DNA from 2 places in the Paenibacillus hamazuiensis genome. Region 1 is predicted to be linked to the other one. Evidence: predicted binding sites of a transcription regulator. Region 1 holds the regulator's gene; the other holds the start of a gene.

Region 1 (7,457 bases):
GGGAAAGGAGCGCATCGCCGGATGAGGTCAGGCGGCGGGTGGAGGAGCATATTCGTACGGCACAACTGGCCGACATCGACTATGTCGAGCTGCTCTCTTATCCGGAGCTTGCACCTGTCCAGCCGGGACAAATGCCGCCGTCCGTCATTATTGCACTAGCCGTAAAATTCGGCAAAACGCGGCTGATCGATAATTTGATCATAGAAATGGGGAATTCGCATGTTTAGAACGATGCTGAAATCGAAAATCCATCGCGCCACCGTTACTGAGGCGAATTTGAACTATGTCGGCAGCATTACGATCGACGAGGATTTGCTTGACCAGGTCGACATGCTCCCCAACGAGAAAGTGCAAATCGTTAACAATAACAACGGCGCACGCTTCGAGACCTATATCATTCCCGGGCCGCGCGGCTCCGGCGTCGTCTGCCTGAACGGCGCTGCGGCGCGACTCGTTCAGCCGGGAGATACGGTGATCATCATCTCCTATGCGGTCATGACGGACGAAGAAGCCCGCCGGTACAAGCCGACGATCGCGATTATGGGGGAGAACAACAAAGTCGTCAGTTTGCTCAAAGAAGAGATCCATTCCACGATTTTGTGACGCATGAAATAGCGCATCCAAGCAAACAATGAAGATAACCTTCGGTAAGGTGGGATGCGCGTATGATAATTCAACTTTTTGCGTCAATGAACGAAGTGCTTGATGAAATTATAGCCGGTTATGCGGCGGCACCCCCTGCGAAAAAAGCGGAGATGGACGAAAAACTGCGCATTTTGCGCGGCATGAGTGACACGTTCATCGAACAGTGGCTGCTTTTTGAAGAAAAAATGGGGAAGTATGTACAGGAGCGCGCCAAGCACGAAGCTTATATACATGCATCCGATCCGGAGCTTTCCGGAAAACATTCGCTTCCGTTTCAAAGAGGACAGGGCTATTACAAGCTGCTTATGTATGACGAAGCGATCCGGGAGTTTGAAAGCATTGTAAGCGGACAGCCCGATTTTTTGCTCGCCCGCGTCTATTTGGCTATGAGCCATCTGCGTAAAGGGGATTTGGCGGAAGCTTACCGACATTTTCAATTTCTCACACATATTGCCGAAAACGCCAAAATGAAAGCTATCTCCTATAACGCCATGGGCTGTATTCAAGTGCAAAATCATAATCTCGACAAAGCGTGCGAATATTTTCGCAAAGCTTATAAAACCGACCCTGCCAGCATTGAGCCATTACTGAATATGGGATTATGTTACGAACATAAGGGTACGCTCGAATTTATGTTTGACTAAACTTTCTATTCCCATAAGTCCCCTCTTTTTGGTATGCTTAGAGGAAGAGCTTAAGAAGGGATTGACACGGGAAGCAATGAAATTCGCGGTTCTGGACTTCGAAACGACGGGAAGCCAGTCGAATGACGAAATCATTCAGGTCGGCCTTGTCATCATAAATCAATTTCAAATTACGGACAGGTATACTTCCCTGGTAAATCCAGGAATCGGTATACCTTCTTCTATTACAAGCTTAACCGGCATTACGGACGAAATGGTCCAGCACGCCCCGCGTATGGAGCAGGTCATCGGCGAGATGGTTCCGCTGCTTACGGATGCGGTGCTGGTCGGCCATAATGTCGGTTTTGACTTGTCTTTTTTGCAAAAAGCGCTGGACGAAAACGGCTATTTTCCGTTTGACGGCCGTGTGCTCGATACGATGGATTTGCTGCGGATGCTGTTTCCCGGCATGTCAAGCCTGCAGCTGTCGCTTGCTTGCCAGGCTTTCGGCATAGAGCACGAGCGCCCGCATCAAGCGGACAGCGATGCCGAGGTGACGGCGCTGCTCTGGCTCAAATGCATCGAGAGGCTGCTCGAGCTTCCTCTGCTGACGCTGCAGCGGATGTGCGCGCTCTTCGAGGCGCATGCAACCGATTTGGGCTGGTTTTTGGAAGAAATTCGCACCTTCAGAGAGCTGCAGCCTGCCGCCGAACCGGAAACCGGCAAATTTTTTCGCCAATTTGCACTGGCGGTTGATGACTGGGATCAGGACGAGTTCGTCCGCGAGGAAAGCGACGTCGCTGCGATACCCGATCAATTTTCCGAGTTTTACGCACAAGTAAAACGAAATTTGCAGGTGCGATTCGAAATGTACGAAGACCGGGAAGCGCAGGTGAAGATGCAGCAGGAGGTCGAAGCTGCACTGCAGGGCAAACAGCATCTGCTCATCGAAGCCGGCACCGGAACGGGGAAATCGCTCGGTTACTTGATTCCCGCCCTTTATTATGGCATGAAGCAGGACAAAAAAGTCGTCGTCAGCACGCATACGATCAATTTGCAGGAACAGCTTAAGGAACGGGACGTACCGCTGCTTCATGATATATTTCCCGTACCTTTCCGGGCTGCTGTGCTTAAAGGCAGAAGCCATTATTTGTGCCTGCGCAAATTCGAACATAAAATGAATGCACTCGATTTTGAAAACGCCAAAGAAGACCGCGTCACGGCCGGACAAATGCTCGTTTGGCTCGGGGAAACCGCCACCGGTGACGAAGAGGAGCTTCATTTCGGCAGCAAAGGTCCGCAGTTTTGGCATACGGTGGCGAGCGATGCCGATTCCTGCCTGAACCGCAACTGCCCGTGGTTTCGCAAGTGCTTCTACCATCGGGCCAGGTATGCGTCGAACAATGCGGATGTCATCATTACGAACCATTCGCTGCTGTTCACCGATATGAAGGCGGAAAACCGCATTTTGCCGGCGTACAAGCATCTTGTTATCGATGAGGCCCATCATTTCGAAGAGGTGGCGAGCAAACATCTCGGCATCGAACTGCATTATTTCCAATTGGTCAATACGCTGCAATGGCTGTATAAAGATAGCCGCAGCGGACAGCTGTCACACCTGCGCCAGCGTTTGCAAAAACACGAGGGCGAGCTTGCGGCCGGCTGGGTAATGACGATCGACCAAATTGTCCCCAAGCTTGTGCAGATTAAGGAAGATTGGGATTTGCTGACCGAGCAGCTGTATCAACTGCTTGCCGCAGGCAGCGACCCGTCGCAAAGCGAGATGGGTCAGCCGGTACTGCGGATGAAGAAGGAAAAACTTCCTTCGATTTGGCCGACGCTGCAGGGCATCGAAAGCAACCTTTATTTGAATCTGAACGATGTATCGAAGAAGCTCGACAAGATGTTAAGCGAGCTGAAAGAGGTTCAGGAGGAATATGAGGTGCAGAGTGTAGTAACGGACCTTGGTGGCAGCGGCAAAGAGCTTACGCGCCACAAGGATGCGCTGCATTTCTTTATGAATATGACCGACGATACGTACGTGTACTGGCTGGAGGCGAGCCCGACAATGAAGGCAAAATCGCTTCAGCTGTTCAGCGTACCGATGGACGTAAGTCCGATGCTGAAGGAATATTTCTTCGACGCGAAGGAAAGCGTCGTAATGACCTCCGCTACGCTGTCGGTAGACAAGTCGTTTCAATATACGTGCGAGCAGCTTGGACTCGGAACCGAAGATAACGGAGGGAAGCTGAAAACGGTCATGCTGCCATCGCCTTTTAATTACCGGCAGCAGGCGTTAGTCGTCATTCCGCGGGATTTCCCAAGCCTCAAGGGGATGGGCAGCGAGGCCGTTTTCGTGGAAAAGCTTGTCGATTCGCTCTCCGACATCGCGGTGGAGACCAACGGGCGCATGCTCGTGTTGTTCACGTCCAACCGGATGCTGAAGGCGACGCACCCGGGCCTTAAGGATCGGCTGACCGCGCATGGCATTCAGGTGCTCGGTCAAGGCGTCGACAGCAGCAATCGCAGCAAGCTGACGCGGATGTTCCAAAGCCACCCGGCATGCGTGCTGCTCGGCACGAGCAGCTTCTGGGAAGGCGTGGATATTCCGGGAGAAGCGCTCACCTGCCTTGCGATCGTTCGGCTTCCGTTCCAGCCCCCGAATCACCCGCTCGTCGAGGCGAAAACGGAGTTTTTGAAAAAGCAGAACTTAAATCCGTTTATGAAGCTTTCGGTGCCCCAGGCGGTGATCCGGTTCAAGCAAGGGTTCGGCCGATTGGTTAGGACTGCGGGTGACAAAGGCATTGTGGTCATTTATGACACGAGAGTGATCGATACGAATTACGGCCGTTACTTTCTGTACTCGCTGCCGGGACCGAAAATCGAGCATATGCCGACGACCCAGCTCGTTTCGCGGATTAAGCAATGGATGGGAGAGCATGAACAATGAAAACGCCGAAAATTTCCGAAGCCGTCGTCCGGCGGCTTCCGATATATTTACGTTTTTTGAACGAGCTCAGCATGAAAAACGTGCATACCGTTTCCTCGCAGGATCTGGGGCACAAGCTTGACCTGAACCCGGCGCAGATCCGCAAAGATCTCGCCTATTTCGGGGAGTTCGGGAAAAAGGGGATCGGTTACGACGTCGATTATTTGATTGAAAAAATACGGCAAATTTTGAAGCTGGACAAGCTTATTTCCGTAGCTCTGGTCGGTGCGGGCAACCTGGGACGGGCGCTTTGCAATTATAACGTTTATTTAAAGGATAACATGAAAATCGTCGCTGTGTTTGATGCGCATCAGGCCAAGGTCGGGGAGCAGATCAACAATTTGTTTGTGCAGCCGATGCAGGAGCTTTCCGAGACGATTAAACGGCTGCACGTGCGGATCGGCATCATCACGGTGCCGGCCCCGGAGGCGCAAAATGTCGCCAATCAGTTCGTCGAAGCCGGGGTTGAGGCGATACTGAACTTTGCTCCGGTGATTATTAAAGTTCCGAGTACGGTACGGGTCCATCATGCGGATCTCACGGCGGAACTGCAAAGTTTGGCGTATTATTTGGACAAATGAAAATCACTCCATAAATCAAAGGCACCCCCTAAAATCAAAGGGCACCCCCTAAATCCCCCTCTAGGGGGACCCCAGGCTTCCGTAGCTGGCTTTGCTCCGCAAAGCCCTTAAGGCGCTCGGGCGCCCTGGACCCGCCCTCCGGGAGCTCATGCTCGCTTCTAGTTCGCGTCTGCCCGACATGGATTTTGGGCTTCACTCAAAAATCCTATATCGGGCACGCTTTACTTTGGGAGCGATGATTTGGGAGCGGATGCGTGCCTCGTGCCCGCGTATGTTTGCCATGGTTTTGCTGGCGCAAAACCTATGGCCGACACGCTGTACTATGCCCATGTATCGATCATGTCAATACGAAAAAGGCTTGTTCTAATAGAACAAGCCGAAGATGATTTTATATATGATATAGGACAGCACGATGCTGATCGGAATGGTAATGACCCAGGTCATTACCATTTTTGTTACGACCGACCATTTGACGTCGTAAAACCTCATGACGCTTCCTGTGCCGATGATCGATGAGGAAATGACGTGTGTGGTGGACAATGGCATGCCCATGGCGGTGGACGTTTGGATAACGATCGACGAGTTCAAATCCGAAGCGAAGCCGTTGATCGGTTCGATCTTGATCAGCTTTTTGCTCACCGTATTGATGATCCGCCATCCGCCGATCGACGTTCCAAGCCCCATAGCCGTAGCAGCAAGCAGTTTAACCCATAAGGGGACCTGCAGATCTTGCTGGACGCCGGTGGCGACCAGCGCGAATACGATGACGCCCATCGCCTTTTGCGCGTCATTGCCGCCGTGCGAGAAGGACAGGAGGCCCGCTGAAAAAATTTGCAGCGTGCGGAACACCCTGTTCAGCTTGGAGCGGGAGCTGTTGCCTCCGCTGATGATAAGCAGCTTGATGATCCACATGATGACGAAGCCGGTACCGAACGCGACAATCGGAGACAAAATCAATATTTCGATGATTTCAATAAATCCCTTCCAATTGACGAAATCGACTCCGGCGCCGGCGATGACGGCGCCTGCCAGAGATCCGATCAACGTGTGTGAGGAGGATGAAGGAATTCCGAAATACCATGTCAACAGGTTCCAAATAATCGCAGCGAGCAGGGCTGCAATAACGATTGGCATACCGTTCGGAATATTGGCCGGGTTCGCAATTTTCCCGCCGACCGTCTTGGCGACCTCCGAGGAAAATACAGCGCCGACGAAGTTAAGGATGGCCGCTCCGAACACCGCGACTCTCGGCGATAAGGCGCGGGTGGAAATCGACGTTGCAATGGCATTCGCCGTATCGTGAAACCCGTTGATGAAATCGAAGAGCAGCGCCAGTATGACAATAAATACAAGTAGGGTAAGCATGGTTTCCTCCTGATCTAACAACCCTTAAGAATAGCGGAGCACGACACTCTCCAAGATGTTCGCGACATCCTCGCACGCGTCGGTTGTTTGTTCCAGACGCTCGTATATCTCTTTCAGCTTAAAATCGTGATAAGGGTCTGTCGGGTGGAGGAAAATTTGCCTGATGCCTTCCCTCATAAGCGTATCGCCTTCGTTTTCAAGACTGTTGATTTGCACCGTATGCTCGGTGAGCTGCATGTACTTTTTGCGGGCAAGCAGCTTGAAAGCGTCCAAAATGTGTTGGCACGACTGGACGATGACGGCGGAGAAATCTTTCATAAACTTGTCGGTTTTTTGTACGTTCATATAATCGAAACGGGCGATCGTCGCTTCAATTCCGTCCATCACGTCGTCCAATTTGGAGGCGAGCTCGAGAATATCCTCGCGGTCAAGCGGAGTAATAAACGTCTTGTTCAAGCCTTTGAAGATTTGATGCGTTATCTGGTCTCCCCTATGCTCCAGGTCTTTCAGCTCGGGATAAAAGCTCGCCGGCGGCTTGTCCCCCATCATGGCGTTACGGAACATTTGCGCCCCCTCCAGCGTGTTTTCCGCTGATTTGATGAGAAGCAGCAGGAAATCGGTATCATTCTTTTTGGCAAAAAGCACTGGTTAACCCCCCGTTCATAATGTGAAAACTATGTAGAACCGTGCAGAAATTTACACAAAATTAAAAATACCATACCCGATCCCCGAAAAGCAATCCTAGTTTGCCCCTTTCAAATTATGTTCATGTGTGCCGCTTTATGAGGCTTGGAACATCGACTTTCTTGATTTTATGCGGTGGAAAAGGTACATTGAAAAGGGAGTTTTTCTACATATATGGAAGAAGGGATTTTGACCTTTATGGCTAAAACGCTGATCACCAACGGATTATTTGTTACAATGAACGAAGACAAGCCGGTTATCTCCGGTTATATGGAGCTCGAAGATAACCGCATCACGGCGATCGGGGAACAGGCTCCTCCATCGTTGGAAGGCTACAATGAAGTGATTGACGGGAAAGGCAAGCTGTATATGCCCGGCCTTGTCAACACGCACTGTCATGCGGCGATGTCGCTGCTGCGCGGGTACGGGGACGATATGGCGCTTCAAGTATGGCTGCAGGAAAAAATGTGGCCGATCGAGGGAAAGTTTACCGCACATGATGTCAAATACGGCACGCTGCTGTCCATTTTGGAAATGGTCAAGGGCGGTACGACGACATTTGTCGATATG
Region 2 (7,457 bases), 530 kb from region 1:
CACGCTTTCCATCGTCCTGACCATTATTCCGATTCTCGCGGTTTTGAACGGATGGTTCGGGAAAACGGCGACGATCATCGTCCTGCTCGGCACAGCGGTTCTGCAGTTTGCAGTGCAGCTGCTGTTCTTCATGCACTTGCGGGAAGAGAAGGGGCCTCGCTATAATCTGATGACGCTGATTCTCGGCCTGGTCATCGTTGTCGTGGTCGTGTACGGCTCCATCTGGATTATGGAAAATAATCCGATGTACTGAAATAGAGATGATAAAAAGACCGTCATGAGGAGGCTTTCGGTTTCCCATGACGGTCGAATTTTTTTTTTACTTCACTCTAAAAAATTCAATTTGTCTCATCAAAGAGGTGGATTGTTCTCTCAATACATCCGTAGAGGCGGAGATTTCCTCCATTACATCGGTCTGTTCTTGCGTCGAGATCACTACTCCTTTGGCTCCCGAACAAATTTTCGATGCGATGTCAGCGACTTCCCGGGCTTCGCGGAAGGCCGTTTGTACTTGTTCGGTCTGGTTCGCAGCTGTGAAGGCGATATGGTCCACGGATTGCGCTACTTGCCCGGCTTCCCCGATAATCGTTCGAAGAGCGACAACAGCTGCTTGGCCATGGGCCGATTCCCGATCGGCGGCTTCAAATTGCTCGGTAATTTTATTCACCGTCTTCTTTACTTCCGTCTGAATTTCTTCTATAAGCCGATTGATGTTGTGAACCGCTTGCGAACTTTGTCCGGCAAGCTTCTTCACTTCTCCAGCCACGACCGCAAAGCCTTGTCCGTGATCGCCGGCTCTCGCGGCTTCAACGGAAGCGTTTAATGCCAATAGATGAGTCTGATCGGCAAGTTCGCCGACAACCCCTGAAATTTCACCGATTTCCTTCGCTTTGCCTTCCAAACTTCGAACGACGTAAAGGGAGTCCCGACCGAAGCCAGCAAGCTTCTGTATGCCATCGACTAAAGATTCAATCTCTTTTGCGTTGTGATCGATCGTTGCGGCCATTTGTATTGATAACTGCCGGGCAGTATCGGCTTTTTCATTGATATTCTCCGTCGCTTTCACGATTTGTTCGACGGAGGCGAACATCGTTTCCGAGAATTCGGATTGCCGTTCGGCTCCTTTGGATATTTCTTCTATTGTGGATGTAATCCGTTTTGCGTGAGATGCGGCGCGTGCGATCGCAATTCTCAATTCTTCCACGTGCGTATCCGTCGTTTTGAAGTTTGTAGATATTCCGACAATGATCGTTCTTAGATTGTCAATCATCTTGGAGAACGAGAGGCCGAGCGCTCTCATTTCATCATCGGGCTTCGGCGGGACGATCTTAACTTGCAAATTTCCGGCTGAAGCGTCGTTGGCTGCTCTCGTAAGGTACAGCAACGGTTCGACGAACCATTTTGCCGCGAACCATCCTAAAAATCCAGTCCAGAATACGCCAAGGGAAAGGATCGCCCCTATGAATAGCCACTCGGGGATGTAATTTTTGAATACATCCTGCAAAGCAAAAATAAACAAAGCGCTTGTTCCGTACGTTACAGCGGAAACCCCCGTGATTCCCAGCACCATTTTCTTTACAATACCGAATTTTGTTTTTGTCAACTTTGTCGTCTCCATTCCGACCGAACGATCTGATAATTAAGATAGCAAAAAGGATCGGGCACGGATGTGATATTTCTCACACCGAAGCCTTTGGAGATCCCTATGGTGAGCAGGATCACACCCGAAGCCGTTTCCCTCGATTACAATATGATTAACGAAATTCATCGGAGGTGTATGACCATGACTTATTCAAAACGAAGTTATTCCGAAAATCGCGCGGCCGGTGCTACGGCGGCCTTATACGAACAAATCGGTGGAGCGGACACGATCAACCGGCTTGATAGTTACCCCGGTTACCTTATTCAAGTTGGGGCAGCACCCTCTGCGTATTGCTCCTTATCGTCCCAGCGGTGGTCGGAAGGGATTCAGGGGAAAGACATATACTTTACCCAATGGGAGTGACGAAAAATGAGAATAACTTATCAATCGCTGCCCGAATCCGGTGCTGCGCATTTGACGGAGTTATCCCTATCGCTGGATCGTTTGAAGCAGGAGCATGACGAATTGATGCAAGTGCTGGTTGAATTGGAAAACAAGGCGAAGCAGGTTGAGCAGGAAGATGATACCGATACGGCGATCCGTTTGCTTTTGCATTTGAGGCTTTGGACACACGCGTTTAAGGAAGAATTGGAACGGCATTCAAACTGGGAGGAGAAGGAACTGTTTCCTTTCCTGAACCGTTATTTTAGACGACAGTCGGCTCCTTCTATAATTGCATCGTTTTGGACGATGGAAAAGGATCATGAACTAGCAGCCGACTATTTGCAGTCTTTTTTAAGAGCGGTTCACATGGCCCGCAGGGATACGGAGATTGAGCGGCTCCATCAAACCGCGTTGTACTTGATCCATGCGTGCCGGATTTTGAAAGAGCATCTCGAAAAAGAAGAGCGGCTTATTTTTCCGATGACGGAAGAAGTTCTGACCGATATGGATTATTTATTTTCCTAGAGCAGTACAACAGTAAACAGAGGAACGATAAGCTACAGAGCTGCCCGGTGCGGTTTCACGACGGGTGTGAGGAGGATCACAGCAGATACTTTGTGAAAAAAGTAACATAACATTAGAAAAGAAAAAGGGAGGCGGTAGGAGTCTTTGAGGAAAATTCGTACGAAAACTATCGCAAGGTCGCCGAGCCGGTTGGCGTGTAAGCAGGATTGAATACAAATGGAGGTGCCCGGGTCATGGTGATGAAAGAAGCGGATGCAATGCATAAAGCTGAGAATCGTGCTCACGCTTGGCGTCATTTTAAGAAAGGAAATTGGCAAAAACACATTGACGTTAATTCGTTTATTGAGACGAATATAACTCCTTACACCGGCAGCGAGGATTTTCTCGCCGGTCCGACGGAGGCTACAAGCGCCTTATGGCTGCGGGTTCGGGAGCTGCTCCGGCAAGAACGGGAGAAGGGCGGTGTGCTGGATATTGACGTAAATACCGTATCTACGATTACGTCGCATGCCCCTGGATATATCGACCGGCCCAAGGAGCAAATCGTCGGTTTGCAAACCGACGCTCCGCTGAAGCGCGCCGTGCAGCCGTTCGGCGGCATCCGCATGGCCGCGGACGCTTGCGAAGCATACGGCTTCAAGCTGCCGGAGGATATGATGCGCCTCTTCACGGAGATACGCAAGACGCATAATCAAGGCGTTTTCGATGCGTACACGTCGGAAATGCGGACCGCCCGCAAAGCCGGCATTATTACCGGCCTGCCGGATGCCTACGGACGTGGAAGGATCATCGGAGATTACCGGCGGGCGGCGCTGTACGGAATCGATCGTTTGATCGCGGAGAAAAAGCAGGATTTGCTCCATCTCGAAGTGGACGCGATGACGGAGGAAGTAATCCGCGCCCGCGAGGAGCTGTCGGAGCAGATCAGAAGCCTGGACGAATTAAAGCGGATGGCGCTGTCTTACGGCTTTGATATTTCACAGCCTGCCGCAAGTGCCAAGGAAGCTGTGCAGTGGCTTTACTTCGCATATCTTGCGGCGATCAAGGAGCAGAACGGAGCGGCGATGAGCTTGGGGCGCGTCTCCAGCTTTTTGGACATTTATATCGAGCGGGATTTGGCGGAAGGGACGCTGACCGAAGCGGAGGCGCAAGAGCTGATCGATCATTTTGTGATGAAGCTGCGCATCGTGAAATTTTTGCGGACACCGGATTATAACGAGTTGTTCAGCGGCGACCCGACCTGGGTGACGGAATCGATCGGGGGAATGGGCTTAAACGGACAAACCCGCGTAACCCGCAGCTCGTTCCGTTTTCTCCACACGCTGTATAATCTGGGTCCGGCCCCGGAGCCGAATTTGACCGTGCTGTGGTCCGACCGGCTTCCGGAGGGCTTCAAAAACTATTGCGCGAAAGTATCGATTGAAACAAGCTCCATCCAATATGAAAACGACGATTTGATGCGGCCGTTTTATGGAGACGACTACGGCATCGCCTGTTGTGTTTCGGCCATGCGGATCGGCAAGCAGATGCAGTTTTTCGGCGCACGCGCCAATTTGGCCAAAGCGCTTTTGTACGCAATCAACGGCGGCATTGACGAAAAGCTTGGCATTCAGGTCGGACCGGTTATAGCGCCTGTGACTTCCGACGTGCTCGATTACGGCGAAGTCAAAGCCAAATACGACCGGGTGCTCGATTGGCTTGCGCGGTTGTACATGAATACGCTCAACGTCATTCACTACATGCATGATAAATATTGCAATGAACGGCTTGAAATGGCGCTTCATGACCGGGAGGTTTTGCGTACGATGGCTTGCGGCATTGCAGGGTTGTCCGTCGTCGCCGACAGCCTCAGTGCGATCCGGTACGCCAAGGTGAAGCCGATCCGGGACGAACGGGGAATTGCTATCGACTTCGAGATCGAAGGCGAATATCCGCAGTACGGCAACAACGACGATCGGGTGGACAGCATCGCCGTCGAGCTCGTGGAGTCGTTCATGAACCGGATTCGCAAACACAAGGCGTACCGCGGCGCGGTGCCGACGATGTCGGTGTTGACGATCACATCCAACGTGGTTTACGGCAAGAAGACCGGCAGCACTCCGGACGGCCGCCAGGCCGGCCAGCCGTTTGCTCCGGGCGCGAACCCGATGCATGGACGGGATCGCAAGGGGGCGCTCGCGTCCCTGGCCTCGGTGGCTAAAATTCCGTATGAGCAAAGTCTGGACGGTATTTCCAATACGTTCTCGATCGTTCCGAAAGCGCTCGGGAAGGAACCGCACACCCGCATCCGCAACCTCGTGTCTTTGCTGGACGGTTATACCGCCAATCGGGGGCATCACTTGAACGTGAATGTCTTCGAAAGAGAGCAGCTGCTGGATGCGATGGAGCATCCGGAAAATTATCCGCAGCTGACCATTCGCGTCTCCGGGTATGCGGTGAATTTTATCAAACTGACCCGCGAGCAGCAGCTGGATGTCATTAACCGGACGTTCCATGGCGCTTTCTGATTCAACATTGATTGCAGCATAGAGAGGGGCGTGGCCCGCATGAAAGGCCGAATTCATTCGATAGACACTTTTGGCACCGTTGACGGCCCCGGCATCCGATTTGTGCTGTTCATGCAGGGCTGCGCGCTGCAGTGCATGTATTGCCATAACCCTGACACATGGAATAATGACGGAGGCAAGCGGATGTCCGTTCAAGAAGTCATTGCCGAGCTGGAGCCTTATTTGGAGTATTACCGGCGGTCCCGCGGGGGCATCACGGTCACAGGCGGCGAACCGACGTTGCAGGCTCCTTTTGTCGCAGAGCTGTTCAGGGAGGTCAAACGGCGTTTTGATCTTTCTACGGCCCTGGATTCCTCGGGATTTTGCGATCCGGGGCATGCGGCGGAATTAATCCAAGCTACGGATCTTGTCCTGCTGGATTTAAAACAAATTCACAGCGCAGAGCACAAAATGCTGACCGGCATGCCGAACGAACGGATTCTGCGGTTCGCTCAGTGGCTGTCGGAGCAAGGGAAAAGGATGTGGATCCGCCATGTGCTGGTCCCGGGAATTACCGACAGTCCCGAGCATTTGACGGCATTGGGGAAATATATTGTAACTTTGCAGGGGGTGGAAAAAATCGAACTGCTGCCGTATCACCGAATGGGCGTCTATAAATGGCAGCATCTCGGCAAAGCTTATCCGCTCGAAGGAGTGCCGGTTCCATCCGATGACGAGGTCGAACGGGCACGTGCCATTCTGTTGGCGGGGATGCAATCGGCGAAAGAAACATCGGGCGCACCCGATTCCATCGTCCGGATTCGATAACTTGCTGGCTGCAGGATTATCGGCTCCAGCTCATTCCCAAGGAATATGCAGGCGCTTGCGCCAAAACGAAAAGAGGTTGAGAACGTGAAGTGGAAAAATCGCCTTTCTGATTGGCATGGCCGGACCGTTGAAATTCGGATCGAAGACAAGGCGGGGCAGGATCCGATTGCAGAGCCGAGGACGTGTTTGCTGCACCGAATAGAGGTCACACCGGACGACCGATATGTTCAGTTTTACATCAGTGATCACCAGTTTATGGCTGTCCCCGTGTTTGATCAAGAGCATACCGTGCTGGAGTCTGACGTTTTCGAATCGCACGATACACAAGCCAAGCTGGTTTACCATATTCGAATCGTGTAGCGGCAGACCGCCTTTTGCCGGGCATGTTTATCCGCGGATTTACGACATTCGCCTGTATACGAATGAGAGGAGAGGTCGGGATGAACCGACATGGCCGCATAGTTGAATTGGATGTTCGCCTGAACCTAAGAAAGAAGCTGGACCCGTTTCAGCGTATAATGGAGGCGGTAGCGACACCGGAGCAGGAACATATTTTCTTGCTGCATGTGATCTTTAAGCCTACTCCATTGCTTGGTGTGATGAAGGTTAAAGGTTATACAAACAGAGTGGAGGAAATCGAGGCGGATCATTGGATCGCCGCTTTTGCCAAAGGAAGTCAGGCTAAGGAACGGCTTGCTGCTATAGATTTTAAACAATTCGCCAAACCGGAAGAGCAAGAAGAGGGGAACGCCGATGCAAACTGGATAATCGCGGTTTGGAGCCTCCCGAGCCGATGGTACGCACGCTCCATGCGTTAGCGGACTGCCAGGCGGGCGATCAAGTGAAAATTCACAACGACCGGGTGCCGATGTTTTTGATCGAAGAGCTCAAGCAGTTGAGATACTTGTATACGGTTGAGCTTCAATCGGACGGCTCGGCCATCATCCTGATACGATCGTGGGGTGGGTTCACAGGTGCCCGCGCGAGGTTCCGGGGATTGAAAGCGCAGCGGTTGACGTCGTTTGGGAACCGAGATGGACGCCTGATCAAATGTCAGATGCGGCCAAAGAACGGTTGAATTTCATATAATATTGGCACCCATTTCGACGAGGAGATAAGCCGAACCTCGATGTTGGACAATGTGAAGGAAATCGAACTTACTGAATTTTATCGTTCTTTCTTGACGAAACAAGTAAGAGTAACTATTAATAAAACAAGGATCTAAACTCGATAGCCGCGGCGGCGCAACCGGTTCCGTTAACTCGTCTCGTCATTGTGGAGAGTATTTGGCAGTATGGAGAAGCCCATAACGACCCATTAGTCAGTCTCATACCATCGGGGTTGGTTTTGACCCTTTCGCTTCCCACAAGGAAGTCGGAAGGGATTTTTGTGTTCCGGGACATTTCATGTCAGGTTTTAATCATCGATTTGTCAGCGGTTTCATGACAACCAAAGACCATAAATCGCAATTCATTCCATATCGCTGCGCGGAAGCCTACCGTATAATAATGGATGCAAGCGCTTTACTGACTCTCTCTGATGTTCATCCAGCAAAGGGGATCGATGTTCCATGAAATCAATTACAAGGATTA

What was found. The regulator Rex, encoded in region 1, represses fermentation and respiration genes when NADH is low (regulators of the CRP and FNR family bind a similar motif). The targets are predictions, from matches to a motif close to TTGTGAAATATTTCACAA.
Region 2: pflB (formate C-acetyltransferase) is a predicted target of Rex. The motif match lies at 2,642-2,659, and genes of this name have one in related genera.

The regions. Positions count from the first base shown of each region.
Region 1 covers NZ_JALRMO010000001.1:2,003,319-2,010,775, forward strand. Annotated here, with positions in the region: gene panC (pantoate--beta-alanine ligase) at 1-227, shown strand, start outside; gene panD (aspartate 1-decarboxylase) at 220-603, shown strand; gene MYS68_RS08765 (tetratricopeptide repeat protein) at 666-1,289, shown strand; gene dinG (ATP-dependent DNA helicase DinG) at 1,366-4,218, shown strand; gene MYS68_RS08775 (redox-sensing transcriptional repressor Rex) at 4,215-4,838, shown strand; gene MYS68_RS08780 (inorganic phosphate transporter) at 5,202-6,203, opposite strand; gene MYS68_RS08785 (DUF47 domain-containing protein) at 6,228-6,848, opposite strand; gene MYS68_RS08790 (amidohydrolase) at 7,086-7,457, shown strand, end outside.
Region 2 covers NZ_JALRMO010000001.1:2,535,601-2,543,057, reverse strand. Annotated here, with positions in the region: gene cyoD (cytochrome o ubiquinol oxidase subunit IV) at 1-253, shown strand, start outside; gene MYS68_RS11255 (methyl-accepting chemotaxis protein) at 320-1,519, opposite strand; gene MYS68_RS11250 (hemerythrin domain-containing protein) at 2,012-2,551, shown strand; gene pflB (formate C-acetyltransferase) at 2,785-5,058, shown strand; gene pflA (pyruvate formate-lyase-activating protein) at 5,098-5,865, shown strand; gene MYS68_RS11235 (hypothetical protein) at 5,950-6,225, shown strand; gene MYS68_RS11230 (DUF2249 domain-containing protein) at 6,306-6,683, shown strand; gene MYS68_RS11225 (hypothetical protein) at 6,659-6,943, shown strand; gene MYS68_RS11220 (sensor histidine kinase) at 7,436-7,457, shown strand, end outside.